2 regions of the Methylobacterium sp. E-012 genome follow, and region 2 is predicted to be linked to the other one. Evidence: predicted binding sites of a transcription regulator. Region 2 holds the regulator's gene; the other holds the start of a gene.
What was found. The regulator LexA, encoded in region 2, represses DNA repair genes until DNA is damaged. The targets are predictions, from matches to a motif close to TGTTCNNNNTGTGTTCNG.
Positions count from the first base shown of each region.

Region 1 (15,344 bases), 660 kb from region 2:
CGGCGCGCATCGTGGCGCGTCGAGCCTTCCTGCGGGGGGCCTCGACGAGTCGGGATCGCCGAAGCCCGATAACGGGGGCGATCAGGCAGGCTGGCCGGCCGGCTCGAACAGGAAGCCTTCCAGGCTCGGAATGGTCACCGCCGTGCCGCAGGCGGGTTTCGACAGGCGCCAGGGATGCTCGGAGCGGGCGCGGATCGCCTCGGAGGGACGCAGCCGCCGGACGGTCCCATCCGCCCGCAGCTCCTCGATCGCCAGGAAGCCGTAGACCTGGAGGCGCGAGGCCGTGAGCTTGGTCGCGCGGTCGTCGGCCGCCAGGACCATGCTGCCGGTGGCATAGACCGCGTCCAGCAGCGACCGCTGCTCGCTGCGGCGGCGATCCCGCGCGTCCCGCTCACTGGGGGCCTGGGCGGGGATGGGCCGCCGGAACGGAACGACGTTGCTGACGGCGACGCAACCCATACGCAGAATCCTTGACGCGAACCCGGAGCACCCTTCCGGCCGCCCGACGATCGCGACATTTCGACGGATCGCTTTAATCTTCCGTAGACCGTGACGGCGCGCCCCTGCCCCGATCCGGCACGGTACCGGCGCGACACGCCGTTGCGACCCGGATCCTGCGGCTCCGAACGCGGCACCGCGTGGGGAGATACAACGCGGCGGAGATGGGACAGTCGAAGGCGCCGAGAGAATCGCCGCTCCCCGCCGATCCGACTCACATCACACCGGCCCTCGTGTGCGTAAGCAGTTCTAAAGTCGACGAGAGGTTTTGCATTGAAGATCGTCCGCCTCTCTCGTTCGACCGTCAGATCCCGCGAGCCGAAAGGAGGCCTTTCAACGATACGTGGTGCTGTTCCGGCATTGCCGAATGTGGATCGAGCCGACGCGATCTCCGGAATGAACGTCAGCGTTGTGTCACCGCACCCGGTAAGCGCCAGGGCGTCGCCGAACAGGCTGACGACTCAGATCCGATCCACCCTGCTCAGAACCGCTGGAGTTGCCGGGGCGCGGGCCTCCGGAGGTCCGAAAGGCCGATCTTCGCCAGAACCGGAAAGACCGTGCCGGAGACCGGCCGCTCGACGTGATCCGCCAATGTGCCGGGGCGTACCCCTCCCATCACGCCGTGCTCGCCGGCATCCCACCGCGGATCGAATCGCCCGAGATTGACGACCCCGGTGGTCGCGGCGGATTATTCGAAATCGGGCACGTTCGTCAGGCGCGTCACCGCGCCTTGACCGATCTTTAACCTCCTGCGCGGCGCAGATTTCTGCCCTCGGTGCATTGACCTGCCGGGCAACCGCGTCTAGAAGCGCGTCCACTTCGGACGGCCGTCGGCTGCCGACGGTCCCTCGGGTTTGCCCTCGGAAACCGTCGCCATCGCCCGCGCACCGAGGGATCAAATCGCCTGACGCTGTAAGTCAGATCCGTAGGTACGAGCGCGTCCGTTTCGGGCGTGCTCCTCTACCCACACCGCGCCGAGGGTCCATGACAGGGCCTCCGGCGCATATTCGTTTTGCGGATTGCCCTGGGCAATCCGGCCAAGGTGACCGAGGAAGAGGGCACAGGATGCCGACGATCAACCAGCTGATCGCCCAGCCGCGGAAGATCCAGCGGAGCCGCAACAAGGTTCCGGCGCTCGACGCTTGCCCGCAGAAGCGCGGCGTCTGCACCCGGGTCTACACGACGACCCCGAAGAAGCCGAACTCGGCCCTTCGTAAGGTCGCCAAGGTCCGCTTGACCAACGGCTTCGAGGTGATTGGCTACATCCCGGGCGAGGGCCACAACCTTCAGGAGCACTCCGTGGTGATGATCCGCGGCGGCCGCGTGAAGGATCTTCCGGGCGTGCGCTACCACATCCTGCGCGGCGTGCTCGACACGCAGGGCGTGAAGAACCGCAAGCAGCGCCGCTCCAAGTACGGCGCCAAGCGGCCGAAGTAAGACCGGCGACCGGAGTTTATCCGGTCGTTTCCAAGCGTTTCCACGGCCTCGTAAGGATGTCGCCGGCTTTCTCCGGAAAGCCAAGGCGGCCTGCGCGGGGTGCTTAAGTCAGACTCGTTTGAGAGTTGTAAGAGATGTCCCGTCGCCACTCTGCCGAGAAGCGTGAGATCATCCCGGACCCGAAGTACGGGGACGTGGTGCTGACGAAGTTCATGAATTCGATCATGTACGAGGGCAAGAAGTCGACCGCCGAGCGGATCGTCTACGGTGCCTTCGACATCGTCGAGAACCGCGCCCGCGCCAACCCGATCGAGGTGTTCCGCGCCGCCCTCGACAACGTCGCCCCGATGATCGAGGTCCGCTCCCGCCGCGTCGGCGGCGCGACCTACCAGGTCCCGGTCGAGGTCCGCACCGAGCGCCGCCAGGCCCTGGCGATCCGCTGGCTGATCCAGGCCGCCCGGTCGCGCAACGACCGCACCATGGTCGAGCGGCTCTCCGCCGAGCTGCTCGACGCCGCCAACAACCGCGGCAACGCCGTCAAGAAGCGGGAAGACACGCACCGGATGGCGGAAGCCAACCGCGCCTTCTCGCACTACCGCTGGTAAGCGGTTCCGCCGTCTCTCAGGAGCAATCCGATGCCCCGCACGCACGCGATCGAGGACTACCGCAACTTCGGCATCATGGCCCACATCGATGCCGGCAAGACCACGACCACGGAGCGGATCCTCTACTACACCGGAAAGTCCCATAAGATCGGCGAGGTCCATGAGGGCGCCGCCACGATGGACTGGATGGAGCAGGAGCAGGAGCGTGGCATCACGATCACGTCCGCCGCGACGACGTGCTTCTGGCGCGACAAGCGCTTGAACATCATCGACACCCCCGGCCACGTCGACTTCACCATCGAGGTGGAGCGTTCGCTCCGCGTGCTCGACGGCGCCGTGTGTGTGCTTGACGGCAACCAGGGCGTCGAGCCCCAGACCGAGACCGTGTGGCGCCAGGCCGACAAGTACGACGTGCCGCGCGTCGTGTTCGTCAACAAGATGGACAAGATCGGCGCCGACTTCTTCAAGTGCGTGGCCGACATCATCGACCGCGTCGCCGGCAAGCCGGTGTGCCTGCAGCTGCCGATCGGTTCCGAGTCGAACTTCCAGGGCGTGATCGACCTCATCAAGATGAAGGCGATCGTCTGGTCGGGCGAGGCGCTGGGCGCCAACTTCGACGAGATCGAGATCCCGGCCGACCTGAAGGATCAGGCCGTCGAGTATCGGACCAAGTTGGTCGAGGCCTGTGTCGAGCTCGACGACGAGGCCATGGGCGCCTACCTCGACGGCACCGAGCCGGACGAGGCCAGCATGCGCAAGCTCGTGCGCAAGGCCGTGCAGCTGCGCGCCTTCCATCCGGTGCTGTGCGGCTCGGCCTTCAAGAACAAGGGCGTGCAGCCGCTCCTCGACGCCGTCGTGGATTACCTGCCCTCCCCGGCCGACCGCGGCGAGATCAAGGGCATCGACTTCAAGACCGAGGAAGAGACCGTCCGTCACCCGACGGATTCGGATCCCTTCTCCATGCTCGCCTTCAAGATCATGGACGATCCCCACGTCGGCACGATCACCTTCTGCCGCGTGTATTCGGGCAAGGTCGATTCGGGCGCTAACGTGCTCAACTCCTCGCGCGACAAGAAGGAGCGCGTCGGCCGCATGCTCCTGATGCACGCCAACAACCGTGAGGACATCAAGGAGGCCTTCGCCGGCGACATCGTCGCCCTGGCCGGTCTCAAGGATACCCGCACGGGCGACACCCTCTGCGATCCGCAGAAGGCTGTGATCCTCGAGAAGATGGAGTTCCCCGAGCCCGTCATCGAGATCGCCGTCGAGCCGAAGTCTAAGGCCGACCAGGAGAAGCTCGGCATCGCGCTGGCGAAGCTCGCCGCCGAGGATCCGTCGTTCCGCGTCTCCACCGACCAGGAATCGGGCCAGACCATCCTCAAGGGGATGGGCGAGCTCCACCTGGACATCAAGGTCGACATCCTGCGCCGCACCTACAAGGTCGACGCGAATATCGGCCAGCCGCAGGTGGCCTATCGCGAGAAGCTGACCCGTCGTCAGGAGATCGACTACACGCACAAGAAGCAGACCGGCGGTACCGGCCAGTTCGCTCGCGTGAAGTTCGTGGTCGAGCCGAACGAGCCGGGCGCCGGCTTCGCCTTCGAGTCGAAGATCGTCGGCGGCGCAGTGCCGAAGGAGTACATCCCCGGCGTCGAGAAGGGCCTGAACTCGGTCCTGGGCGCGGGCGTGCTCGCCGGCTTCCCGGTGGTCGACGTGAAGGTCGAGCTGATCGACGGTGCCTACCACGACGTCGACTCCTCGGCGCTGGCCTTCGAGATCGCCTCCCGGGCCGCCTTCCGCGAGGCCCTGCAGAAGGGCGGCTCGGTGCTGCTTGAGCCGGTGATGAAGGTCGAGGTCGTCTCGCCGGAGGAATACACCGGTTCGGTCATCGGCGATCTGAACTCCCGCCGCGGCCAGATCCAGGGCCAGGACATGCGCGGCAACGCCAACGTCATCAACGCGATGGTGCCGCTGGCCAACATGTTCGGCTACGTGAACCAGCTGCGCTCCTTCTCCCAGGGCCGCGCCAACTTCACGATGCAGTTCGACCACTACGAAGAGGTGCCGCGCGGCGAGGCCGACAAGGTCATCGCCAAGTACGCCTAAGGTTTTACGCCTAGACATCTCTTCATCCGCAACACGAATTCGAATTTAGGAGGCTCTGATGGGCAAGGAAAAGTTCGCTCGCACCAAGCCGCACTGCAACATCGGCACGATCGGGCACGTGGATCACGGCAAGACGTCTTTGACGGCGGCGATCACGAAGGTCCTGGCCGAGACGGGCGGGGCGACGTTCACGGCCTACGACCAGATCGACAAGGCGCCGGAGGAGAAGGCGCGCGGGATCACGATCTCGACGGCGCACGTGGAGTACGAGACGGCCAACCGGCACTACGCCCACGTCGATTGCCCCGGCCACGCCGACTACGTGAAGAACATGATCACCGGGGCGGCGCAGATGGACGGCGCGATCCTGGTGGTGTCGGCGGCCGACGGCCCGATGCCGCAGACCCGCGAGCACATCCTGCTGGCCCGCCAGGTCGGCGTCCCGGCGCTGGTGGTGTTCCTCAACAAGGTCGACATGGTCGACGACGAGGAGCTGCTGGAGCTGGTCGAGCTCGAGGTGCGCGAGCTCCTGTCGAAGTACGACTTCCCGGGCGACGACATCCCGATCACCAAGGGCTCGGCGCTGATGGCGCTGGAGGACAAGGAGCCCAAGATCGGCAAGGAGGCGGTGCTGGCGCTGATGGCCACCGTCGACAGCTACATCCCGCAGCCGGAGCGGCCGATCGACCTGCCGTTCCTGATGCCGATCGAGGACGTGTTCTCGATCTCGGGGCGCGGCACGGTGGTGACGGGCCGGGTCGAGCGCGGGATCGTGAAGGTCGGCGAGACGGTGGAGATCGTCGGCATCCGCGACACGCAGACCACGACGGTGACCGGCGTGGAGATGTTCCGCAAGCTGCTCGACCAGGGCCAGGCGGGCGACAACGTCGGCGTGCTGCTGCGCGGCACGAAGCGCGAGGACGTGGAGCGCGGCCAGGTCGTGTGCAAGCCGGGTTCGGTGAAGCCGCACGCCAAGTTCAAGGCCGAGGCCTACATCCTGACCAAGGAAGAGGGCGGGCGGCACACGCCGTTCTTCACGAACTACCGGCCGCAATTCTACTTCCGCACGACGGACGTGACCGGGATCGTGACCCTGCCGGAGGGCACCGAGATGGTGATGCCGGGCGACAACGTGACCATGGACGTGGTGCTGATCGTGCCGGTGGCCATGGAGGAGAAGCTGCGCTTCGCCATTCGCGAGGGCGGCCGCACCGTCGGTGCCGGCGTCGTCGCCGCCATCAACGATTGATAGCAGAGAAGCATCCTTAGCAGGGCGCGGCGGGGGCTTGCCTCCGCACTCCCCGCCGTCCCTCTCAAGGTTCCAGGAACATGAACGGTCAGAACATCCGCATCCGCCTGAAGGCGTTCGATCACCGCATCCTCGATGCGTCGACCAAGGAGATCGTCTCCACGGCCCGGCGTACCGGCGCGACCATCCGGGGCCCGATCCCGCTTCCGACGCATATCGAGAAGTTCACCGTCAACCGCTCGCCGCACATCGACAAGAAGTCGCGCGAGCAGTTCGAAATGCGCACGCACAAGCGTGTGCTCGATATCGTCGATCCGACGCCGCAGACCGTGGACGCGCTGATGAAGCTCGACCTCGCCGCCGGCGTGGACGTGGAGATCAAGCTCTGAGTCCCGCCGGGACTTAGAGCTTACCGTTTCATCGCGCGAGGGAGAGACCTATGCGCTCAGGCGTCATCGCACAGAAGGTCGGGATGACCCGCGTCTTTACGGACGCGGGGGAACATGTCCCCGTCACCGTGCTCAAGATCGATCAATGCCAGGTGGTTGCCCACCGCACCGTCGAGAAGAACGGCTACGTCGCGCTGCAGGTCGGCGTCGGCAAGGCCAAGGTTAAGAATGTCTCGGCTGCCGAGCGGGGCCGCTTCGCGGTCGCCAAGGTCGAGCCGAAGAAGAAGCTCGCCGAGTTCCGCGTGTCCGAGGACGCGCTGATTCCGGTTGGTGCGGAGATCACCGCGGACCACTTCATCCCCGGCCAGTTCGTGGATGTCACCGGCACCACCACCGGTAAGGGCTTCGCGGGCGGTATCAAGCGCTGGAACTTCGGCGGCTTGCGCGCCACCCACGGCGTGTCGATCTCGCACCGGTCGATCGGTTCGACCGGCGGCCGTCAGGATCCGGGCAAGACCTTCAAGAACAAGAAGATGCCGGGTCACCTCGGTGTCGAGCGGGTCACGACCCAGAATCTGCGCGTGGTGCGCACCGATCCCGAGCGCGGCCTGATCCTGGTCGAGGGCGCGGTGCCGGGCGTCGCCGGCGGCTGGATCCAGATCCGCGACGCGGTGAAGCGCAAGCTCCCCGCCGACGTGCCGCTGCCGGGCAAGTTCCGTGAGAACGGCGCTGCCCCCGAGTCCGCCCAGACTGCCCCCGAGGCCCCTGCGGCTGAGGAGACCGCCTGATGAAGCTCGATATCACCACCCTCGACGGCGCCGGCGCCGGTTCGGTCGAGCTGAACGAGGACATCTTCGGCCTTGAGCCGCGAGCTGACCTCCTTCAGCGCATGGTCCGCTGGCAGCTGGCCAAGCGCCGGGCCGGCACCCATGCCGTGAAGAACCGCTCGGCTGTGAACCGGACCCGCAAGAAGCTGTACAAGCAGAAGGGCACCGGCAACGCCCGCCACGGCGCGGCCTCGGCGCCGCAGTTCCGCGGCGGTGGCCGGGCCTTCGGTCCGGTCGTTCGCGACCACAGCCACGACCTGCCCAAGAAGGTCCGGGCGCTGGCTCTGCGTCACGCCCTCTCGGCCAAGGCCAAGGCCTCGACCCTGATCGTCGTCGACGACATCAAGATCGAGGATCACAAGACCAAGGGTCTCGTCGAGCGCTTCGGCAAGATGGGCCTCTCCAACGCGCTGATCATCGGTGGTGCCGAGGTCGACGTGAATTTCGGCCGGGCCGCCCGCGCCATCCCGCAGATCGACGTGCTGCCTGTGCAGGGTATCAACGTCTACGACATCCTGCGCCGCGACACGCTCGTCCTGACCAAGGCCGCCGTCGACGCGCTGGAGGAGCGTTTCAAATGAGTGCCGATCCGCGCCACTACGACATCATCGTCTCCCCGGTCATCACCGAGAAGGCGACGAACCTGACCGAGCAGAACAAGGTTGTCTTCCGGGTCGCCCCCAAGGCGACCAAGCCTCAGATCAAGGAGGCCGTGGAGAAGTTGTTCGACGTGAAGGTCACGGCCGTGAACACCCTTGTCACCAAGGGAAAGAAGAAGATTTTCCGCGGACTCCGCGGACAGCGCTCCGACGTGAAGAAGGCGATCGTGACCCTGGCCGAGGGCCACACGATCGACGTCACGACCGGGCTCTGAGGACGGGTTTTAGGGATCCAAGCCGATGGCCTTGAAGACATTCAAACCGGTCACGCCGAGCCTGCGCCAGCTCGTGCTCGTCGACCGCCGTGAGCTCTACAAGGGCAAGCCGGTGAAGGCGCTGACGGAGGGCAAGTCGTCCTCCGGCGGCCGGAACAACCTGGGCCGGATCACCGTCCGCTTCCGCGGCGGTGGCCACAAGCGCGTGCTGCGCAACGTCGACTTCAAGCGTCGCGAGCAGCTCGGTGTCGCCGCGACCGTGGAGCGGATCGAGTACGATCCGAACCGCACGGCGTTCATCGCGCTGATCAACTTCCCCGACGGGAAGCAGAGCTACATCCTGGCCCCGCAGCGGCTGCAGCCGGGCGACAAGGTCGTGGCCGGCGAGGGTGTCGACATCAAGCCGGGCAATGCCGGTCCGGTCGGCTCGATGCCGGTGGGCACCATCGTCCACAACATCGAGCTGAAGATCGGCAAGGGCGGCGCGATCGCCCGCTCGGCCGGCAACTACGCGCAGATCGTGGGCCGCGACCAGGGCTACGTGACGCTCCGCCTGAATTCCGGCGAGCAGCGCCTGGTCCACGGTCAGTGCTTCGCCAGCGTGGGCGCGGTCTCGAACCCGGACCACATGAACATCTCGCTCGGCAAGGCCGGGCGCAACCGGTGGCTCGGCAAGCGCCCGCATAACCGCGGCGTGGCCATGAACCCGGTGGATCACCCGCACGGCGGCGGCGAGGGTCGCACATCGGGCGGCCGCAACCCGGTCACGCCCTGGGGCGTGCCCACCAAGGGGAAGAAGACCCGGTCCAACAAGCGGACCGACGTGTTCATCCTGTCCAGCCGCCACAACCGCAAGAAGTAATCGCTATGGCACGCTCTCTCTGGAAGGGGCCGTTCGTCGACGGCTACCTCTTCAAGAAGGCCGAGGCGGCGCGGGGCTCCTCGCGCTCCGAGGTCATCAAGATCTGGAGCCGCCGCTCCACGATCCTCCCGCAGTTCGTCGGGCTCACCTTCGGTGTGCACAACGGGCAGAAGCACATCCCGGTCTACGTCACCGAGGAAATGGTCGGGCACAAGTTCGGCGAGTTCTCGCCGACCCGCACCTTCCCGGGCCACGCGGCCGACAAGAAGGCGAAGAGGCGCTGAGATGGGCAAGCAAGCCACCCCCCGCGCGCTCCCCGAGAACGAGGCCAAGGCGGTCGCGCGCATGCTGCGCGTCAGCCCGCAGAAGCTCAACCTCGTGGCGCAGATGATCCGCGGCAAGAAGGTCGACACCGCGTTGGCCGACCTGCAGTTCTCGCGCAAGCGGATCTCCACCGAGGTCAAGAAGTGCCTAGAGAGCGCCATCGCGAACGCCGAGAACAACCACGACCTGGACGTGGACGACCTCGTCGTCTCCCAGGCCTTCGTGGGCAAGGCGCTGGTTCTCAAGCGCTTTCACGCCCGCGCCCGCGGCCGCGGCGCGCGTATCCTGAAGCCCTTCTCGAACCTCACCATCGTGGTTCGCGAAGTCCGCCAGGCCGAAGCGGCCTGAGGAGGATCTGATGGGCCAGAAAGTCAATCCGATCGGTCTCCGGCTCGGTATCAACCGGACCTGGGATTCCCGCTGGTTCGCCACCAAGGGCGACTACGCGAAGCTCATGCACGAGGACGTCGCGATCCGCGCCGCCCTCATGAAGCAGCTCAAGCAGGCGGCGGTCTCCAAGATCGTCATCGAGCGACCGCACCGGAAGTGCCGCGTCACCATCCACTCGGGCCGTCCGGGCGTGGTCATCGGCAAGAAGGGCGCGGACATCGAGAAGCTGCGCAAGCTCGTCGGCACCATGACCAAGGCGGACGTGACCATCAACATCGTCGAGGTGCGCAAGCCCGAGATCGACGCCACCCTGGTGGCCGACTCGATCGCCCAGCAGCTCGAGCGCCGCGTCGCCTTCCGACGGGCCATGAAGCGCGCCGTCCAGTCGGCGATGCGTCTGGGCGCCGAGGGCATCCGGATCAACTGCTCGGGCCGTCTCGGCGGCGCCGAGATCGCCCGCCAGGAATGGTACCGCGAGGGCCGCGTCCCGCTGCACACCCTGCGTGCGGACGTGGATTACGGGACCGCCACGGCGTTCACGACCTACGGGACCTGCGGCATCAAGGTGTGGGTGTTCAAGGGCGAGATCCTCGAGCACGACCCGATGGCCCAGGACAAGAAGGCCCAGGAAGAGGGCGGCCGCTCCGGCGGGCGCCGTGAGCGCGATGGCGAGGGCGGCCGCGAGCGCGGACGCCGCGAGCGCGAGCACGCGTAAGGTAGGAAGCCATGCTGCAACCGAAAAAGACCCGCTTCCGCAAGCAGTTCAAGGGCCGCATCCACGGTGCGGCCAAGGGCGGCTTCGAGCTGAACTTCGGCCAGTTCGGCCTGAAGGCGGTGGAGCCCGAGCGCGTCACCGCCCGCCAGATCGAGGCGGCCCGCCGCGCGATCACCCGCGAGATGAAGCGCCAGGGCCGCGTCTGGATCCGGGTGTTCCCGGATGTGCCGGTCTCCTCGAAGCCGACCGAGGTCCGCATGGGCTCCGGCAAGGGCGCCCCGGACTATTGGGCCGCCCGGGTGCATCCCGGCCGGATCATGTTCGAGGTCGACGGCGTCGCCGAGGCCATCGCCAAGGAGGCGCTCCGCCTTGGTGCCGCGAAGCTCCCGATCCGCACGCGGGTCGTCCAACGCATCGCCGACTGAACGGAGGCTATCGTGAAGTCGACCCAGAGAGTGTCTGATCTTAAGGCGTTGTCGCCGGATCAGCTGAACGACGAGTTGCTGAACCTCAAGAAGGAGCAGTTCAACCTGCGCTTCCAGGGGGCCACCGGCCAGCTCGAGAACGTCGCCCGCGTCCGTGAGGTCCGCCGCGACATCGCCCGCGTCCGCACCCTGCAGCGTTCGAAGACGCTGCAGGCGGCCAAGAGCTGACGAAGGGCTTAGGAGAACATCATGCCGAAGCGCGTCCTGCAGGGCACCGTCGTCAGCGACAAGGGCGAGAAGACCATCGTGGTGAAGGTGGAGCGCCGCTTCACGCACCCGGTGATGAAGAAGACCGTGCGCCGCTCGAAGAACTACCACGCCCATGACGAGGCGAATGTCGCCAAGGTCGGGCAGACGGTGTTCATCGAGGAGTGCCGTCCGTTCTCGAAGACCAAGACCTGGAAGCTGGTCGAGGGCGAGGCTGCCCCTGCTGAGGCCGGCGAAGCCGCCTGATCCGGACGGGGTCGGGTCGCGGGTGGCCCGATGCATTCTGGGCCCGCGAAGGCTCTCGGGAAGCGATCGGTGGAAGCCTCGCGGCGACGCGGGGCTTTCGCGTTTGCGCCGTCGGTGACGGTCCGGATGTCGCGCGCTCCGTCATCGCGAGCGCAGCACGGTGACCGGCGCGCGCGCGGACCGGGACGCGTCTGACGCAAACGGCCCCGGAGAGGCTCCGGGGCCGGCCTAGCGTTCGCGTTGTTAACTCTGCCGCGATCCTCTCGGACTGGCGGCGGCGCGGCTTAAGCCTCGCCCTCGTCGAGCTCGTCCGGCGTCGGCGCCGCGTTCTCGAGGATCTTCTCGGCGACGAGTCCCGAGTTCTGCCGGATCGAGGTCTCGATCTCAGCGGCGATCTTTGGGTTGTCGCGCAGGAAGCCCTTCGAGTTTTCGCGCCCCTGGCCGAGGCGCTGGCTGTTGTACGAGAACCAGGCCCCGGACTTCTCGACGATCCCGGCCTTCACACCGAGGTCGATGAGCTCGCCGACCTTTGACACGCCCTCTCCGAACATGATGTCGAACTCAACCTGCTTGAACGGCGGGGCGACCTTGTTCTTCACCACCTTGACGCGGACTTGGTTGCCGATCGCCTCGTCGCGGTCCTTCAGGGTCGAGATGCGGCGAATGTCGAGGCGCACCGAGGCGTAGAACTTCAGGGCGTTGCCGCCCGTGGTGGTCTCCGGGCTGCCGTACATCACGCCGATCTTCATCCGGATCTGGTTGATGAAGATCACCATGCAGTTCGAGCGGGAGATCGAACCGGTCAGCTTGCGCAGGGCCTGGCTCATCAGGCGGGCCTGGAGGCCGGGCTGGCTCTCGCCCATCTCGCCCTCGATCTCGGCCCGCGGGGTCAGCGCGGCCACCGAATCGACCACCAGCACGTCGATGGCGCCGGAGCGCACCAGCGTGTCGGTGATCTCGAGGGCTTGCTCGCCGGTGTCTGGCTGGGAGATCAGCAGGTCGTCGAGATTGACGCCGAGCTTGCGGGCATAGACCGGGTCGAGGGCGTGCTCCGCGTCGATGAAGGCGCAGACGCCGCCCTTCTTCTGGGCTTCCGCGATGGTGTGGAGCGCCAGGGTCGTCTTGCCGGACGATTCGGGTCCGTAGATCTCGACCACCCGTCCGCGGGGAAGGCCGCCGACGCCGAGCGCGATGTCGAGCCCCAGCGAGCCGGTGGAGATCGTCTCGACCTCCTGCACCTTGTCGTTCTTACCGAGCCGCATGATCGAGCCCTTGCCGAAGGCGCGCTCGATCTGGGACAGGGCGGCGTCGATCGCCTTGGACTTGTCCTTGTCCTTATCCTTGTCCACGGGGGGCATGTCGGCCACTTTCAATGCGGGCTGGGCCATCTGGCGGGCTCCTTATGAAGGGGTTGGGCGCCATTCACAACGCGCGGCAACACCGCGTCTTTGTGCCCGTTTTGTTCTATTTTTGCAAGGGCGCAACGGGGGAGATGGCGCCGCGATGCCGGCGATGCGCCGGTTCTCCACTGCGGCGAACCGCGCCGGGCCGTCCCCGGCCCGGCGCCCTCCCTTTCAATCGGCCATGGTCTTCTTCACGGTCTCGACGAGCTGCTTCAGGCTGAACGGCTTGGGCAGGAAGTTGAAGGTCTCGCCCTCCGGCAGGTTCTTGCGGAAGGCGTCCTCGGCATAGCCGGAGACGAAGATCACCTTCAGGTCGGGCTGGTGCTTGCGCACCTCCCGCAGGAGTGTCGGGCCGTCCATCTCGGGCATGACCACGTCGGAGACCACTAGGTCGATCGGCTGGGCGCCCTCGCGGACGATCGCCAGGGCTTCCAGGCCCGAGGCCGCCTCCAGCACCGTGTAGCCGCGGGCCGAGAGGGCCCGGCTGTTGACCGCCCGCACCGGATCCTCGTCCTCCACGAGCAGGATGATCCCCTGCCCCGTATGGTCGGCGGCGGGCTTGCGCGGCGCGGGCTTGTCGGGCTTGCCGGACGGGTCGCCGGCGGGCGCGCCGGCGTCGCCGCGCCCGCCCTGCTCCGGCGCCGTGAACGGTCCGGTCCGCGGCAGGGCCGCGGCCGGCGGCGGCACCTCCTCCGGCTCGGCCACGGGGACGTGGCGCGGCAGGTAGATGCGGAAGGCCGTGCCCGCCCCCATCGTCGATTGCACGTCGATGGTGCCGCCGGATTGCTTGACGATGCCGAACACCGTCGAGAGCCCCAGCCCCGTACCCTTGCCGATCTCCTTGGTGGTGAAGAACGGCTCGAAGATCTTCTCCATCAGCTCGGGGGGAATGCCCTGGCCGGTGTCGCGGACCTCGATCAGCACGTGGTCGCCCGTCGGTGCCCCGCCGCGCCCCTCGACCGCCGAGGCCGGCCCCGGATCGGTGACGTTCTCGGTGCGGATCACCAGCTTGCCGCCCTCCGGCATCGCATCCCGGGCGTTGACCGCGAGATTCACGATCACCTGCTCGAACTGGTTGACGTCGGCCTTCACGGGCCAGACCTCGCGGCCGTGCTTCAACTCTAGGGCGACCCGCTCGCCGAGCAGGCGCTTGAGCAGCAGGGTCAGTTCCGAGAGCGCCTCCCCGACATTCATCACCTCCGGCCGCAAGGTCTGGCGGCGGGAGAACGCCAGGAGCTGGCGGACGAGGCCCGCCGCCCGGTTGGCGTTCTGCTTGATCTGCATGATGTCCTGGAAGGCCGGATCGGTCGGCCGGTGGCTCGCCAGCAGCAGGTCCGAATAGCCGATGATCGCCTGCAGCACGTTGTTGAAGTCGTGGGCGATGCCGCCCGCGAGCTGGCCCACGGCGTTCATCTTCTGGGCCTGGGCGACCTGCTGCTCCAGCTGGCGCTGGGCCGTGGTGTCGAGGGCGTACAGGATCACCCGCTCGGCCTCGTCGGTCTTCTGCCCCGGGTCGCCGCCGTCGGCCGGGCTGAGCCAGACCCGCGCCGAGCGGCCGCCCGGACCGTTGAGCTGGACCTCGATCGGCTCGGGGTCGGTCCGGCCGCTCGCCGCGCGGGCGAGCCCGGCCTCCAGGGCGGTGCGATCGGTCACCGAGTCGGCGACGTTGGGCTCGGCCCGGGCCGTGCCGTCCCCGTCGAGCGCGCCGTCCTCGGCCTGGCGCGGGACCGTGCCGAACAGCCGGGTGAACGAGGCGTTGGCCCGGGCGATCCGCCCGGTCCGGTCGAGGGTCGCGATGGCGATCGGCGAATTGTTGAGGAACCGGGCGAGGCGCACCTCGGCGGCGCGCTGCGGCTCGTCGGTCTCGGCCCCGGCGGAGCGGTTGATCACGAAGGTCCGGGAGGATCCGGGCTTGCCGTCCTTGCCGAAGGCGATCCGGTGGTAGAGCCGCACCGGCAGGGTGTGGCCGTTGCGGCGGCGCAGGTCGAGGTCGAAGCGGTCGGTGCGGACCTCCCCGGGCAGGCCGGCGGCGCGCACGAGGACATCCGCCTCCGGGGCGATCTCGGTGAGGTGGGGGCCGCCGTGGCCGACGCTCGCCAGATCGTAGCCGAGCCAGGCCGCCAGGGTGGCGTTCATGTAGACGATGGCGCCGGCCGGATCGATCGACAGGAAGCCCGCCGGGGCGTGGTCCAGGTAGTCGATCGCGTGCTGGAGTTCCTGGAAGACGTTCTCCTGCCGCTCGCGCTCGGCGGTGATGTCGGCCACCGTCCAGAGCGAGGCGGCCCGGCGCGGGCGCGCGAGCGGCCGGACCGAGACCCGGTACCATCCGAAGCTGCGCTCGCCGGCGACCGGGCCCAGCGGCGGCGACATCCGGACCTCCTCGGTGTGGGCCCTAGCGTCGCGCGAGGCCTGCGACAGGCGGTAGACCGCCTCCGAGACCTCCGGCGGCCCGACCAGGATGCGCTCCATGGGCACGAGGTTCGAGAAGGTGTCGCCGCCGGCGATCCGCAGATAGGCCTCGTTGGCGTAGATCAGCCGGCCGCCATCCTCGACGACCAGCGCCCCGTCGGGCGAGGCGTCGACGATGCCCTTGGTGATGTCGTCCCGGGCGGCGCTGCCGCTGAGCTGGAGCGCCCCGATCGCCAGGGCGAACAGGAAGAACACCCCCGCCATCGCCAGCAGGGCCAGCAACCAGACGATCAGCGACTGCGCCTGCTCGTTCGCCAC
Region 1 covers NZ_JBYQEY010000001.1:2,980,716-2,996,059, reverse strand. The annotation lists gene AC3IF1_RS14515 (hypothetical protein) at 82-459, opposite strand; gene rpsL (30S ribosomal protein S12) at 1,564-1,935, shown strand; gene rpsG (30S ribosomal protein S7) at 2,070-2,540, shown strand; gene fusA (elongation factor G) at 2,571-4,646, shown strand; gene tuf (elongation factor Tu) at 4,705-5,895, shown strand; gene rpsJ (30S ribosomal protein S10) at 5,976-6,284, shown strand; gene rplC (50S ribosomal protein L3) at 6,335-7,072, shown strand; gene rplD (50S ribosomal protein L4) at 7,072-7,692, shown strand; gene AC3IF1_RS14475 (50S ribosomal protein L23) at 7,689-7,985, shown strand; gene rplB (50S ribosomal protein L2) at 8,011-8,847, shown strand; gene rpsS (30S ribosomal protein S19) at 8,853-9,131, shown strand; gene rplV (50S ribosomal protein L22) at 9,133-9,519, shown strand; gene rpsC (30S ribosomal protein S3) at 9,530-10,276, shown strand; gene rplP (50S ribosomal protein L16) at 10,288-10,701, shown strand; gene rpmC (50S ribosomal protein L29) at 10,714-10,929, shown strand; gene rpsQ (30S ribosomal protein S17) at 10,951-11,214, shown strand; gene recA (recombinase RecA) at 11,499-12,572, opposite strand; gene cckA (cell cycle histidine kinase CckA) at 12,789-15,344, opposite strand, start outside.
Region 1: the regulator LexA is predicted to act here: its motif matches at 12,664-12,681, upstream of recA (recombinase RecA).

Region 2 (15,344 bases):
CCAGAAGCTCGGCCGCGCTCGGCCGTCCGGTGGCGGTCGCGAGCGCCCGCAGCAGGCCGACATCGCCCACCGGCAGGGCGTCCGGCAGCTTGAGCGCCCGCATGGCGATGTATTGCGCCGTCCAGGGTCCGATCCCGCGGATCGCCGTGAAGCGCAGCACCGCGGCTTCCAGGGACTCGGCCGGGGCGAACAGGTCCCGGTCGGCCAGCGCCGCCGCGGCCAGCGCCCGGATCGCCGCGCCGCGGGCCCGCGGCATGTTGAGCGCCAGGGCGACATCCGCCTCGACCAGATCGGCCGGTGCGGGAAAGACGTGGGTCAGGCCGCCGAACGGCTCCGCGAGGGGCGTCCCGAAGGCCGCCACCATCTTCCCGGCGAGCCCGATCGCGGCGGCGACCGAGACCTGCTGGCCGAGGATCGCCCGGCAGCCGGTCTCGAACGGGTCCCAGGCGCCGGGCAAGCGCAAGCCCGGCCGCGCCGCCACGAGCGGGGCCAGAACCGGATCCCGGGCCAGGCAGACGGCAATGGCGGCCGGGTCGGCGTCGCAATCGAACAGGCGGCACAGGCGCGCGGAGACCGCCGGCGCGTCGCTGGTCCCGACGCCGCGGAGCGTTGCCTGCAGGCAGCCGTCGCCGGACTCGACGGTCACGAGGCCGTGCCGCCCCGCGACGCGGATCGTGCGGGCGTAGGCTGCCGCAGGGTCGATCGTCTCGACGCCCGGGATCGCGCGCTTGGCCAGGAAGGCGCGGATCGCCGCCCAATCGTAGGGCGGCCGATAGGGCAGGCGAAGCTCGATCGCCTCCGCAAACGCGAAGGGCGGCCTCTCGGCCGCCCCGCTGCTCGTCGTCCGGGACAGGTCCCGCCTCAGCCGCGGGCGTCGACCGGCACGTAGTCGCGCTGGGCCGGGCCGACATAGAGCTGGCGCGGCCGGCCGATCTTCTGCATCGGGTCCTCGATCATCTCGGCCCACTGGGCGATCCAGCCGACCGTGCGCGCCACCGCGAACAGCACCGTGAACATGTCGGTGGGGAAGCCCATCGCCTTGAGGGTGATGCCCGAGTAGAAATCGATGTTCGGGTAGAGCTTCTTCTCGATGAAGTACTCGTCCTTGAGGGCGATCTGCTCCAGCTCCATGGCGACGTGGAGCAGCGGATCGTCGGTCTTGCCGAGCTCCTTGAGCACCTGGTGCGTGGTGCTCTGCATGATCCGGGCGCGTGGGTCGTAGTTCTTGTAGACTCGGTGGCCGAAGCCCATCAGGCGGAACGGATCGTTCTTGTCCTTGGCCTTCGCGACGTACTTGCCGACGTTCTCGGGGGTGCCGATCTCCATCAGCATCTTGAGCGCCGCCTCGTTGGCGCCGCCATGGGCCGGGCCCCACAGGCAGGCGATGCCGGCCGCGATGCAGGCGAAGGGGTTGGCGCCCGAGGAGCCGGCGAGCCGCACCGTCGAGGTCGAGGCGTTCTGCTCGTGGTCGGCATGCAGGATGAAGATCTTGTCCAGCGCCCGGGCGAAGACCGGGTTGACCTCGTATTCCTCGCACGGCACCGCGTAACACATCCGCAGGAAGTTCGAGGTGTAGTCGAGATCGTTCTTCGGATAGACGAAGGGCTGGCCGATCGAGTATTTATAAGCCATCGCCGCCAGTGTCGGCATCTTGGCGATCATGCGGATCGACGCGATCATCCGCTGGCTCTCGTCGGTGATGTCGGTCGAGTCGTGGTAGAAGGCCGAGAGCGCCCCCACCGAGGCGACCATCACGGCCATCGGGTGCGCGTCGCGCCGGAAGCCGGTGAAGAACCGGTTCATCTGGTCGTGCACCATGGTGTGGCGCGTGACCCGGTAGTCGAAATCGGCCTTCTGGGCGGCGGTCGGCAGGCTGCCGAACAGCATCAGGTAGCAGGTCTCGAGGAAGTCGCCCTTCTCGGCGAGCTGCTCGATCGGGTAGCCGCGGTAGAGCAGCACGCCCTCGTCGCCGTCGATGTAGGTGATCTTCGATTCGCAACTCGCCGTCGAGGTGAAGCCCGGGTCGAAGGTGAAGGCGCCGGTCTGGGCGTAGAGCTTGCCGATATCGATGACGTCCGGCCCGATCGTCCCGGATTTCACCGGCAGCTCGATCGACTTGCCGTCCACGGTGATGGTGCTGGGTGCGCTCATGGATCGTGGACCCTTCTGTGGCGACGTGGCGGATGCCGGCCTCGGGCTGCCCGAGCCGGTCCCGGGGGCCTGAGCACCGCGCCGTATGCTGCGGGTGCTCACTGTCATGGGTTACCCAAACGGCACTGCAGCAGCAACGGGGTCGGTGACAACCGGACCCCGACGCCAAGCGAATTTGACCAAGCGAAATCCGGGCCGAAGGCCGCAGGTCCCATCCCGCACGCCGCGGAGACCCTCAGCCCTGCGGCGCTTGATCGCCGAGGCGGGCCAGGGTCTCGTCCCGGCCGAGCACCGCCATGACGTCGAACAGGGGCGGGGAGGTGGTCCGCCCCGTGAGCGCCGCCCGCAGGGGCTGGGCCACCTGCCCGAGCTTGCAGCCGGCCGTCTCGGCGTAGTGGCGCACGGCGCCCTCGGTCGAGGCCGCGCTCCAGTCGGGCACCGCTTCGAGCATCGGGCGCACCCCGGCGAGGCGGGCGCGGCCCTGGTCGGAGAGGAGGGCGCGGGCCTTGTCGTCCAGCGTCAGGGGGCGCTGCGCGGTGAGATAATAGGCGCTGTCGAGGAGTTCGATCAGGGTTTTGGCCCGCTCCTTCAGGCCCGGCATGGCCTGGGTGAGCTTGTCCTTCAGCTCTGGCCGCAGGGGCGCCGCGAGGCCGCGCTCGGGCCCGACATTCGGCAGGATCGTCTCGATCGCCGCCACGAGGTCGGCATCGGCGCTGGAGCGGATGTAGAGCCCGTTGAGGTTGGCGAGCTTGGCGAAGTCGAACCGCGCCGCCGAGCGCCCCACCGACCCCAGATCGAAGGCCGAGACCATCTCGTCGGTGGAGAACACCTCCTGGTCGCCGTGGCTCCAGCCGAGCCGCACGAGGTAGTTGCGCAGGGCCGCCGGCAGGTAGCCGAGGTCGCGATAGGCCTCGACGCCGAGCGCCCCGTGGCGCTTCGACAGCTTCGCCCCGTCGGCCCCGTGGATCAGCGGGATATGGGCCATCTTCGGGATCGCCCAGCCCAGGGCCGAGAAGATCTGGCTCTGGCGCGCCGCGTTGGTGAGGTGGTCGTCGCCGCGGATGATCTGGGTGACGCTCATGTCGTGGTCGTCGACCACCACGGCGAGCATGTAGGTGGGCGTGCCGTCCGAGCGCAGAAGCACGAGGTCGTCCAGATCCTTGTTGGCCCAGGTCACCCGGCCCTGGACGGCGTCCTCCACCACGGTCTCGCCCTCCAGGGGCGCCCGCAGGCGGATCACCGGCTTGACCCCGGCGGGGGCCTCGGCCGGGTCGCGGTCGCGCCAGCGCCCGTCGTAGCGGGGCGCACGACCCTCGGCCCGGGCGGTCTCGCGCATCTGCGTGAGTTCCTCGGCGGTGGCGTAGCAATGATAGGCGCGGCCCGCGGCCAGCAGCTCCTCGGCCACCGCCCGGTGGCGCTCGGCCCGGGCGAACTGGAAGATCACGTCCCCGTCCCAATCGAGGCCGAGCCAGGTGAGGCCGTCGAGGATCGCGTCGATCGCGCCCTTGGTGGAGCGCTCCCGGTCGGTATCCTCGATGCGCAGCAGCATCCGGCCGCCCGTGTGGCGGGCATAGAGCCAGTTGAACAAAGCCGTGCGGGCCCCGCCAATATGCAGGTAGCCGGTGGGCGAGGGGGCGAAGCGCGTGACGACGGCTGAGGACATCGGTCCGGTGTGTTCGGGGGCGGGTCGGGAGGGGGCGCAAGGCGCGGCGCGGGGCTCGACACGGCGCCCTAGCACGAAGCGCCGGCTGTAGCACGGGCCGCCGGATGGGTTAAGAATCGGGCCGGGAATCGCTGGGCCGGCGTCGACAGATCGCGCGGATCGGGGCGGCGGCAATGCGGCGGATCGGCGCGAGGCTGGCGGGGGGCGTGCTGACGCGGGCCACCCCGCGCGCGGCGGCGCTCCCGGCGCTGCGCGACTGGGCCGCCGCGGGCCTCGCCCGGGAGGCCGAGCAGCGCCGCCTGTTCCCCTGGCTGGCGGTGGCCTTCGGCGCCGGGATCCTGGTCTATTTCGCGGCGGCGGACGGCGAGCCGGTCCTGGCCGCCCCGCTGATCGGGGCCGCCCTCGCCCTGGCGCCGGTGCCGGTCCTGGGCGCGCGGCCGGCGGCCCTGGCCCTGGCCCTGGCGGCGGCGGCCGCGTTCCTGGGCTTCGCGGCGGCGACCTGGCGGGTCGCGCAGGTCGACGCGCCGATCCTAGCCCGGACCACCATCGGGCCGCTCACCGGCATGGTCGAGGCGCTGGACGAGCGCGAGGTCGGCGCCCGGCTGGTGATCCGGGTGGAGAGTTTTGCCGGGCTCGCGCCGGAGCTGCGGCCGGCCCGGGTGCGGGTCTCGTTCCGCAAGACGCCGATCCCGCGGCCCGGGGAGTCCATCGCGGCGACCGCCCGGTTGCTGCCACCCCCGGAGGCGGCCCGGCCGGGGGGCTACGACTTCGCCCGGGACGCCTATTTCCAGGGCATCGGCGCGGTGGGCTCCCTGGTCGGCGCGGTCACGGTCCGGGCACCCGCGGAGCCGCCGCCCCTGCGCCTGCGCCTCGCCGCCCTGCTGGACGAGGCCCGCAACGCGCTGACCCGCCGGATCGCGGGGGCCGAGGGCGGCCAGGCGGGGGCGGTGGCGGCCGCCCTGGTGACGGGCAAGCGCGGGCTGATCGGCCCGGCCACCAACGATGCGCTGCGCGCCGCCGGCATCTACCACGTGGTCTCGATCTCGGGTCTCCACATGGTGCTGGCCGCCGGCGTCGTCTTCTGGCTGGTCCGGGCCGCCCTCGCCCTGGTCCCCCATTGCGCGCTGTTCTGGCCGATCAAGAAGATCGCGGCCGGCTTCGCCATGGTGGGGGTGAGCGCCTACTGCGCCTTCTCGGGCTGGGACATCGCCGCCGAGCGCTCGCTGATCATGACCCTGATCATGCTGGGCGCGATCCTCGCCGACCGGCCGGCCCTGTCGATGCGCAACCTCGCGCTGGCCGCCCTGATCGCCCTGGCGCGGGAGCCGGAGGGCCTGCTCGGCCCCAGCTTCCAGATGTCGTTCGGGGCGGTGGCCGGGCTGATCGCCTGCGCGCGGCTGATCGACGGGCGCCTCTTCGTCCGGCCCGGGGCGGGGCGGATCGGCCGGCTCGTCGGCACCGGGCTGTCGGCGGTCACCGGCACCCTGGCGACGACCCTGGTGGCGCAGGTCGCCACCGCGCCCTTCGCCACCTACCATTTCCAGACGGTCCAGCCGTTCGGCCTCGTCGGCAACGCACTGACCCTGCCGCTGGTCTCGCTGGTGGTGATGCCGTCCGCGGTCATCGGGATCCTGGCCTATCCCTTCGCCCTCGACCGGCCGGTCTGGTGGCTGATGGGGCAGGCGGTCGGCGGCATGCTGGCGATCTCCGCGTGGATCGCCGGGTTCGAGCGGGCGACCGTGGTGCTGCCGGCCTTCGGCACCGGCGCCCTGGCCGCGATGACGGCGGGCCTGCTGCTGGCGACGCTCCCGGCCTCGCGGCTGCGCTGGCTCGCCGTGCCGCCCCTCCTGCTCGGGCTCGGCCTCGCGGCCCTTCCGGACCGGCAGGACCTCTACGTCGACCGGCAGGGCTGGGGCGCGGCGGTGCGGGGGCCGGACGGCCGCCTGGCCGCCCTCGGCAGCCCCTCCGGCTTCGTGCTGGAACAATGGCTGAAGGCGGATGGCGACGGGCGCCGGCCCGACCGGGCGGCCGGAGCGGGGCCCGGCGGCCGCTGCGACCGGCTCGGCTGTACGGCGCTTCTGCCGGACGGACGGGCGGTGGCCCTGATCCGGGACCGGCGCGCCTTCCCCGAGGATTGCGCCCGGGCCGCCGTGGTGATCACGAGTCTCACGGCGCCGCCGACCTGCACGGGGCCGCTGGTGATCGACCGCCGGGTCCTGGCGGCGCACGGCGCCGTCGCCCTGCGCGTCGACGGGGGCGGGTTCACGATGCGCGCGGCCCGCGGCGACGGACGGTCGCTGCCCTGGCGTCCGCGGGCGGCACCGCCGGCCGGCTCCGAGCCGGGGGCGGATCTCCCCGCCGAGGGAACCGGCGGCATGGCCTCATCCGAAGTGCCGCAAGCCCCGGCCGACGCCCCGGCGGAACCGCTTCAGTAGCGGCGCACGAGGCTGACGAGCCGGCCCTGGATCTGGACCCGGTCGGGACCGAGCACACGGGTCTCGTAGGCCGGGTTGGCGGCCTCGAGGGCGATCGAGGAGCCGCGGCGCCGCAGGCGCTTGAGCGTCGCCTCCTCGTCGTCGATCAGCGCCACGATGATGTCGCCGGTATTGGCGGTGTCCTGCTTGCGGATCACCACGAGGTCGCCGTCGAGGATTCCGGCCTCGACCATCGAATCGCCGCGCACCTCCAGGGCGTAGTGCTCGCCCCCGGCCAGGAAGTCCGGGGAGAGGGTGATGGCGTGGCTCTGGTTCTGGATCGCCGAGACCGGCGTACCCGCCGCGATCCGGCCCATCACGGGGATCGAGATGGACCGGCCGCCGTCGTCGATCATCCGGGTCGCCGCCGGCTGGGACGGCTGGGACGGCTGCCTGGACTTGCCACCCTCGACCACGCTCGGGGTGAAGCGGCGCGGCTCGGGGGCGGGGGCCGGGGTCGGCGACCGGTGCAGGCTCTCGGGGATGCGGATCACCTCGATGGCGCGCGCCCGGTTCGGGAGGCGGCGCAGGAAACCGCGCTCCTCCAGGGCCGTGATCAGCCGGTGGATGCCCGATTTCGACTTCAGGTCGAGGGCGTCTTTCATCTCGTCGAAGGACGGGGGAACGCCGCATTCCTGCATGCGGCTCTGGATGAACCGCAGAAGGTCCAGCTGCTTGCGCGTGAGCATCGAAGGGGGCCTCGCGGCTTGGCGGACCGCCCCAGGGCGGCCGCTGAAACAAATCGCGAACACGTTAAACGTTCCGCAAGTGTTCCGCAAGCGTAATACGGCCACGCTCGTGTCCCGGCGGCAGAGGCGGAGCACAAACGCATTGACGGCACAAGCGGAGCCGTTTCAATGCACCCGGGCGCCCCGCCGGACAAGACCGGCGGCTCCGGCGGCGGGTCGGTATCGGGCTGGGAATGATGAGGATGCGACAGCTCGCGGCGCCAGGGTCCATCCGTTTCGCCCTGGGCGTCGCCCTCCTGGGCTCGGCGCTCGCCGGCTGCACCACCGGCTTCTCGTACATCTCGCGGAACTACGTGGCGCTCACCCCCCAGGTGGTGACGATCGGCTGCAAGGAGCCCTACGAGGTCTACGACAACCGGCAGCTGCGCCGGATGCTGATCGTCTCGAACGCCCTGCGCGAATATGCCGGTTGCAACCTGAGCGAGGTCCGGATCGATCCCGAGCCGGAGGCGACCCGAGTCAAGCGCTTCCGCACCGCCGCCCGCGCCTATCTCGACGAGACCGTGCGGGAGGAGTGCCGGGTCACCGGCGAGACCGTGTTCGATCCGCTGAAGACCGAGTTCGCCTATGCCTGCGACGCGCCGGTCGAGAGGCGGGGCACGGTGGTGCCGCGCCTGCCCGGCCGCAATCCGGGGCCCGCCCAGCGCTGATCCGCCGGGCCGGAGGGGTCCGGCGTCCCTGACCCGCCGGCCGGGACACCGGTGCCGGGGGGATGCGTCAGGCATCCGGCTTCGGGAAGGTGCGCTCGGTGGCGTCGCCGGCCGCCGCCAGCAGGGCGCGCGCGAAGGCCCGGGCCTCGGCCCGGTCCAGCACGATCGCGGCGGTGACCGGCCCGCCCCCGAGATCCGACAGGGCGAGTTCCAGCCGCACCCCCTCGGGCACGGCGCTCGCCTGCAGGCTCCAGCCCGGCCCCCGTTCCGCGCTCTCCGCCATCGCTCAACCCTCCCGGTGCGCCCCGGGAAAACGCCGCAGGCTCCCGCCGGAACTGCCCCGGCCCGGGACTGTTCCCGAGCCGTGCCAAGCGCTTCCCTGCCCCGCCTCGCGGCGTTCCTCAAGACTGCGGGCCCCGGACTCGTGGTGATGCTCGCCGACACCGATGTCGGAAGCCTCATCACGGCGGCCCAGAGCGGCGCCCGCTGGGGCTACTCGCTGCTGCTCCTGCAGATCCTGCTGGTGCCGATCCTCTACGTCGTCCAGGAGCTGACGGTGCGGCTCGGGACCGCCACCGGCCGCGGCCACGGCGAGCTGATCCGGGCGCATTACGGGCCGGTCTGGGCCTGGATTTCCTTTGGCGGCCTCGTGGTCGCCGGGATCGGCGCCATCGTCACGGAATTCTCCGGCATCGCCGGCATCGGCGACCTGTTCGGGGTGCCGCGGCTCGTGAGCCTCGGCCTGCCGGCCGCCCTGCTACTCGGCCTCGTGTTCACCGGGAGCTACCGGCGGGTCGAGAGGGTGGCGATCGCGGTCGGCCTGTTCGAGCTGGTCTTCATCGGGCTCGCCGTGGCGGCGCGGCCGGATCCGGGGGCGATCGTGGCATCCTTCGCCCACATGCCGCTCGGCGACGGCCAGTACCGGGTCCTGATCGCCGCCAATATCGGCGCGGTGATCATGCCGTGGATGATCTTCTACCAGCAATCGGCGATCGTCGACAAAGGCCTCGGCTGGGACCACGCACGGCGCTCGCGGCTCGACACGCTCCTGGGCGCGGTGATCTCGCAATGCGTGATGGGCGCGATCCTGATCGCGGCGGCCGCCACGATCGGCAGGGCCGGGCAGGGCACGAAGGACGGTCTGCAGACCGTGGGCGACCTCGCGGGGGCCTTCACGCCGGCCCTCGGGCCCTGGCTCGGGCAGGTGGTGTTCGGGGTCGGGATCATCGCGGCGGCCTTCGTGGCGCTGAACGTCGTGGCCCTGGCCCTCGCCTGGGGTTTTGGCGATGTGACGGGCAAGCCGCATTCCCTGGAGCAATCGCCCCGGGAGGCGCCGGCCTTCTACGGCGCCTTCGCGCTGGTGGTGGCGGCCGGCGCGGTGTCCGTGCAGCTCGTGCCGAATCTCGTGGCGCTCAACATCGCGGTCGAGGTGATGAACGCCCTGCTCCTTCCGCTCGCGCTCGGCCTCCTGATCCTGCTCGCCACCCGGGCCCTGCCGGAGGGGAAGCGCGTGGACGGCGCCTACAAGTGGGTGGTCTACGCCGTCTCGGGCCTCACGATCGCCTTCGCGATGGTCGGGGTGCTCGACGGGATCGGCCTGCTCTGACCCGATTGACGCGGGCGGCGCGATGATGTCTCCCGCGGGCTCCGATCAGGTGGAGTCGAGACATGCAAGAGATCTGGTTCCGTACGGGCGAGGCCACGGTGCTGGCGGCCGAGGGCCAGTACACCGACGCCATGCCGGAGGTGCTGATCGGTTCCGTGCGCGGGCCGGTGGGCCAGGCCTTCGCGTCGATGATGGGGCAGGTCCAGGGCCACACCCGGATGTTCGTGGTCCGCGACCTCAACCAGCTGGTGCGCCCGGCCACGATGATGACCACCAAGGTCACGATCCACACGGCCGAGTATGCCGAGCTCCTCGGCGGCGTGGTCCAAGCGGCCACCGGCGACGCGATCGTGGACTGCATCATCGAGGGCATCCTGCCCAAGGACGGCCTCGACGAGCTGTGCATGATCATCATGATCTGGCTCGATCAGCGCTGCGCCGAGGACGACAACCTCGACCAGAAGGACCTCTACAGGACCAACTACGAGGCGACGAAGCTCGCCATCGCCCGCGCCCTCAAGGGCGAGCCGACGGTGGACGAGCTGATCGCCAACCGGAAGACCGTGAAGCATTACGCGCTGGACGGCGTGATCGAGTACTGATCAGCCCTGCGCCCGCACGAGGGGCGTGCGGGCATAGAGATCGGCCACCGCGCAGTCGAGGCCGAAGCCGGGGAGGACCAGACGGTCGTCCCCGGTCAGGCGGGTGCGGGTCCAGGTCTCTCGGGTTCGCGCCGATAGGGTCAGGGCGGGGCTCTTCAGCTCGATCAGGAGCACGGCCTCGCACAGCGGCAGGGCTTCGTAGCCGGCGCACTTGACGTCGATCTTCTTCTGGCGCGTGCCGGGAAGCCTGCGGTGGTCGCTCGGAGACAGGATCTCGGCGGCCAAGTAGCAGCGCTCGACAGCATTCAATCCGGCCTCGATGTCGGCCAGATCGAGAACCGCAACGTCGGGCACGTAGATATGGCCCTCGCGAACCGGCCATAGGTCGACGGCGGGATTCTGCAGGGTAACGCGTGGTGAGCCTATCCGCCTGAGGCCGCCGTCGAGAAATCGCTGCAAGGCGCTGGCAATGAACTGATGAACGAGGTTGGGTTGGGCCTGCATCACGATCTGGCCCCCGATGAGTTCCCATTTCTCCTCATCAGGCCGCGTCTCGATGAAGTCCCAGAATCCTTGGTGGGGATCGGTCCTGTGGACGGGCGGAGTCTCGAGAATCGTCATGGGATCATCGTGGACAGCCCGGGCCGAGTCGACGCAGATCGAGGATCCCGCCGGCGCTCCCCCCGGTCAAGGGCGCGTCATCCCGGCGGGATGCGCCCCACCGAGCACAGGGTGCGCATCGTGGTGCTGCCCGGGTCGGTGTAGCAGGAGGCCGACCAGCCGCTCTGCTGGATGAACGATTTGCGCCGCTCCGACAGGGACGTCCGGTAGGCGTTGGCGATGATCGGCTCGACGGTCGCGGCCGGTTCGCCGATCAGGATCTCGGAGGCCGCCGACAGGTCGTGGAAGAAGGTCGCCGAGGGGGCGGGCTCGGCGGAGGTCGCCTGCACGATCGGCTCGGCCCGGCAGGTCACGTCGAACTTGATCGGGCCGGCGAGGCGGATGTCGATGCTCGGGCCGGCCCGCTTGCCGACCCTGCCTCCGATGGCCCCCGCGATCTGGCGGGCGAGGTCGTCGCAGGGATCGGCCCGGGCGGCCGATCCCAGGAGCGGCAGGCAGGCCAGGGCGGCGAGGAGGCGTGGAACGGTCAGGCTCGGCATGGCGGCACTCTACCCGCGGCGCGGCGCCTGTCGAGGTCAGGCCCGCATCTGGGCGAAGCTCGCGAGCCAGGCCGGCGCGACCCGCATCCCCGCCGGCACCAGCGCGTCCGGCGGCGGCCGGCGCACGCAATCCTCCAGATAGGCCAGGGATTCCTCAAGCACCGTGCCGGTGAACGGCTTGGCGATCACCGCCGTCGCCCCCGCCATGTCGTCGCTGAGCGCCCGGGCGTTGGCGGTCATGAACGCGGCCGTGATGCCGCCGAGATCGCGCACGGCATGCGCCACGTCGAGACCCGAGGAGCCGTCCCCGAGGCGCAGGTCGATGAGGACCAGCTCGGGCCGAGTCTCGTGGACGAGGGCGATGGCCTCGCCCGCGGTCATCGCCGTCCCCACGACGCTGTGGCCGGCCTCCTCCAGCATCATCTCGATCTGCATCAGGATGAGGGCTTCGTCCTCGACGACGAGGATCCGCAGCGGCTCGGTCACGGGGCCTCCAGACCGCCGGCCATCTCGCGCGGCAGGCGTATGCTGACGATCGTGCCCGGATCATTGGTCATCCAGGCGATGCTGGCATTGAGCTGGCGGCAGAGCGTGCCGATCAGGCGCTTTCCGAACGAGCGCTGCTCCATCGCCTGAACCGGCATGCCGACACCGTCATCGGCGATCTTGATGGTGACATGCGTGCCGTCCGGCGCCACCGTCACCGAGAGCCGCCCCGGGCGGTCGTCCGGGAAGGCGTGCTTGAGGGCGTTGGTGATCAACTCGTTCATCATCAACGCCACCGGCGGCGCCTTGGCGACCGGGATCTCCACGGTCTCCAGGTCCAGGTGCAGGCGGATCCGGTCGCGGCCGGAGCCGCGGACCAGGTCGTTGGCGAGGTCGCGGGCGAACTCGGCCACGTCGAAACGCTCGACGTTGTTGGATTGGTAGAGCCGGCGATGGACCGTGCCGAGGGCCTCGACCCGGGTCAGCATCGCCTCCATGGCGGCGCGCGCCGCGGGATCGGTGATCGCCCGGGTCTGCATGGCCAGCAGCGCCGCGATCATCTGGAGGTTGTTCTTCACCCGGTGATCGACCTCGTGGACCAGCATGGTCTGCGTGGCCAGGGCATCGGTCAGGTCCCGGGTGCGCTTGGCGACCTCGGCCTCGAAGCGGTCCTTCTCCTGCTGGATCTGCATATGCGCGTCGACGCGGTCGGTGACGTCGAGCTGCGAGGCGAAGAAGAACAGAACCTCGCCGGACTCGTCGGCGACCGGGCTGAGATAGAGCGCGTTCCAGAACGGCGTCCCGTCCTTGCGATAGTTCAGGATGTCGATCGCGATATCGGTGCGGGCCTCGACCGCCTCGCGGATCAGGGCGACGGCGCCGTGGTCGGTCTGTGCGCCCTGAAGAAACCGGCAATTGTGGCCGAGCACCTCGGACCGCGCGTAGCCGCTCATCCGCAGGAAGGCGTCGTTGACGTACACGATCGGGTTGTCGGGCAGGCGCGGGTTGGTGATGATCATCGCCATCCGCGTGGCGCGCACCGCCGCGGCGAACGGATCGCCCTTGCCCGGCGCGGCGTCGAGCTGGTCCGTCTGATGCCAGGCGTCGGGTTGTTCCATCGTCCCTGCTCTTTCGTGCCCGGCGTTCGTCACCTCCGGCAATCGGCTTCTGCCTGCGCAGTCACAGGCGCTGCCTTAACGGACGATCCACGCGATGGGTTCAGGGCCGGGGCGCTTTGGCGCCGGATTGGGATAGACAGAACGCCGCACCGGGGCCGCGCGGGCCGGCGCGTCCGCGGCGGCGATCCGGGCCGGCCTCAGTGGAAATCCCGGCTCGGATACACCCGCCGGTCCGGGGGCGCGCCGAAATCCGTGGTCTCGGGCGGCAGCTTCATCCCGGCCGCGCGCAGGTCGCGCAGGGATTCGGTGAGATCGCGGAATCCCTCGGCCACCAGATGGACCACCCCCTCGGCCCGCTGCACCCGGCCGCGCACGGCGAGGAACCGGGCCTGCATGGCGGCCCGGCGGTTGGCCTCGAACACCGTCTTCCAGACGATCACGTTGGCGATGCCGGTCTCGTCCTCCAGGGTCAGGAAGACCACGCCCTTGGCGGTGCCCGGCCGCTGGCGGATCAGCACGAGGCCCGCCACCGTGACCCGGGCGCCCTGGGGCAGGGCCGGGTCGAGATGGGCCCGGGCCGGGATCGCGCCGATCCGGGCGAGCCGGCCGCGGAAGAAGGCGACCGGGTGCCCCTGCAGCGACAGGCCGGTGGCGGCGTAATCCTCGGCCACCGCCTCGGAGAGCGGCAGCGACGGCAGGTCCACCGCCGGCTCGTGCCGGAACAGGCCGTCATCGGCGTGCCAGGCGAACAGCGGCAGGGGCGCCTCCAGCAGGTGGCCGCGGCGCTCGGCGCCGTCGGCCTTGGCCGCCCTGCGGGCCGAGGTCCCCTCCAGGGTGCGCACCATCCACAGGGCGGCGCGCCGGTCGAGGCCGAGCGACCGGAACGCGTCGGCCTCGGCGAGCCGCTCCAGGGCGTTGCGGGGCAGGGCGAGGGCCGCCTGCAGGCCCTCGATGCTGGCATAGCCGTTGGCCCGCAGCCGCACGAGCCGGTGCATGGCGGCCTCGGGCAGACCGCTCACCTGCCGCAGGCCGAGGCGCACCGCGTGCCGCTTCGGATCCCCGGCCGGCTCCAGGGTGCAGTCCCAGGCGCTGGCATTGACGCAGACACCCCGCACCTCGACCCCGTGGGCGCGGGCGTCGCGCACCAGCTGGGCCGGCTGGTAGAAGCCCATCGGCTGGGCGTTGAGGATCGCCGCCAGGAACACGTCCGGGTGCCGGCACTTCATCCAGGCCGAGGCATAGACCAGGAGCGCGAAGCTCGCCGCGTGGCTCTCCGGGAAGCCGTAGGTGGAGAAGCCCTTGATCTGCGCGAAGCAGCGCTCGGCGAACTCCGCCGGGTAGCCGCGGCGCGTCATCCCGCCCACGAATTTTTGCTCGAAGCCGCCGATCGAGCCGACATGCCGGAAGGTCGCCATCGCCCGGCGCAACCCGTCGGCCTCGGCCGGGGTGAAGCCGGCGGCCGTGATGGCGATCTGCATCGCGTGTTCCTGGAACAGCGGCACCCCATAGGTCTTGTGCAGCACCGTGTGCAGCTCGTCCGCCGGCCCGTGGTCCGGATGCGGGGCCGGATAGACCACCGGGTCGATCCCCGAGCGCCGCCGCAGGTAGGGATGGACCATGTCGCCCTGGATCGGGCCGGGGCGCACGATCGCGACCTGGACCACGAGGTCGTAGAATTCCTTCGGCTTGAGGCGCGGCAGCATCGACATCTGCGCCCGGCTCTCGACCTGGAACACGCCGACGGAATCGGCCTTCGCCAGCATCGCGTAGGTCTCGGGATCCTCCGGGGGCAGGTCGGCCAGGGTCTCGTAGAAGGCGCCGTGGTCCTTCTCCAAAAAATCGAGGCCGCGCTTGAGGCAGGTCAGCATGCCCAGCGCCAGCACGTCGACCTTCATCAGGCCGATCGCGTCGATGTCGTCCTTGTCCCACTCGATGAAGGTCCGGTCCGCCATGGCGCCGTTGCCCACCGGCACGGTCTCGTCGAGGCGGCCGCGGGTCAGGATGAAGCCGCCGACATGCTGCGACAGGTGGCGGGGGAAGCCGATCAGCTGGTGGGCGAGATCGAGCGCCTGCCGGAGCGCGGGGTTGTCGGGGTCGAGGCCGGCCTCGCGCACGTGCTTGTCCGGCACGTCCTTGCCCCAGGAGCCCCAGACCGTGTCGGCGATCGAAGCGGTCACGTCCTCAGTGAGGCCCAGAACCTTGCCGACCTCGCGGATCGCCATGCGCGGGCGATAGTGGATCACCGTGGCGCAGAGGGCGGCCCGCTCCCGCCCGTAGCGGTCGTAGAGGTGCTGGATCACCTCCTCCCGGCGTTCGTGCTCGAAATCGACGTCGATGTCGGGGGGCTCGCCCCGGTTCTCCGAGATGAACCGGGCGAACAGCAGCCGGTGCTTGGACGGGTCCACGGCGGTGATGCCGAGACAGAAGCACACGGCGGAATTGGCCGCCGAGCCGCGGCCCTGACAGAGGATGCCCTTGCCGCGGGCGAACTCGACCAGGTCGAACAGAGTCAGGAAGTAGCGGGCATAGTCCAACTGGGCGATGAGCTGCAGTTCCTCGCGGAGCGTCGCCTCGACGGCGGCCGGGATGGTGCCGGCATAGCGCCAGCCCGCCCGCTCCCAGGTCTTCTCCTCCAGGTATGCCTGGGGCGTGCGCCCGGGGGGCACCGGCTCGTCGGGATACTCG
Region 2 covers NZ_JBYQEY010000001.1:3,643,456-3,658,799, forward strand. The annotation lists gene AC3IF1_RS17680 (DNA-3-methyladenine glycosylase family protein) at 1-793, opposite strand, end outside; gene gltA (citrate synthase) at 862-2,151, opposite strand; gene gltX (glutamate--tRNA ligase) at 2,387-3,814, opposite strand; gene AC3IF1_RS17695 (ComEC/Rec2 family competence protein) at 3,988-6,249, shown strand; gene lexA (transcriptional repressor LexA) at 6,243-6,977, opposite strand; gene AC3IF1_RS17705 (hypothetical protein) at 7,220-7,687, shown strand; gene AC3IF1_RS17710 (hypothetical protein) at 7,755-7,970, opposite strand; gene AC3IF1_RS17715 (NRAMP family divalent metal transporter) at 8,052-9,293, shown strand; gene fae (formaldehyde-activating enzyme) at 9,356-9,895, shown strand; gene AC3IF1_RS17725 (Uma2 family endonuclease) at 9,896-10,516, opposite strand; gene AC3IF1_RS17730 (hypothetical protein) at 10,594-11,055, opposite strand; gene AC3IF1_RS17735 (response regulator) at 11,092-11,541, opposite strand; gene AC3IF1_RS17740 (histidine kinase dimerization/phosphoacceptor domain -containing protein) at 11,538-12,659, opposite strand; gene AC3IF1_RS17745 (error-prone DNA polymerase) at 12,857-15,344, opposite strand, start outside.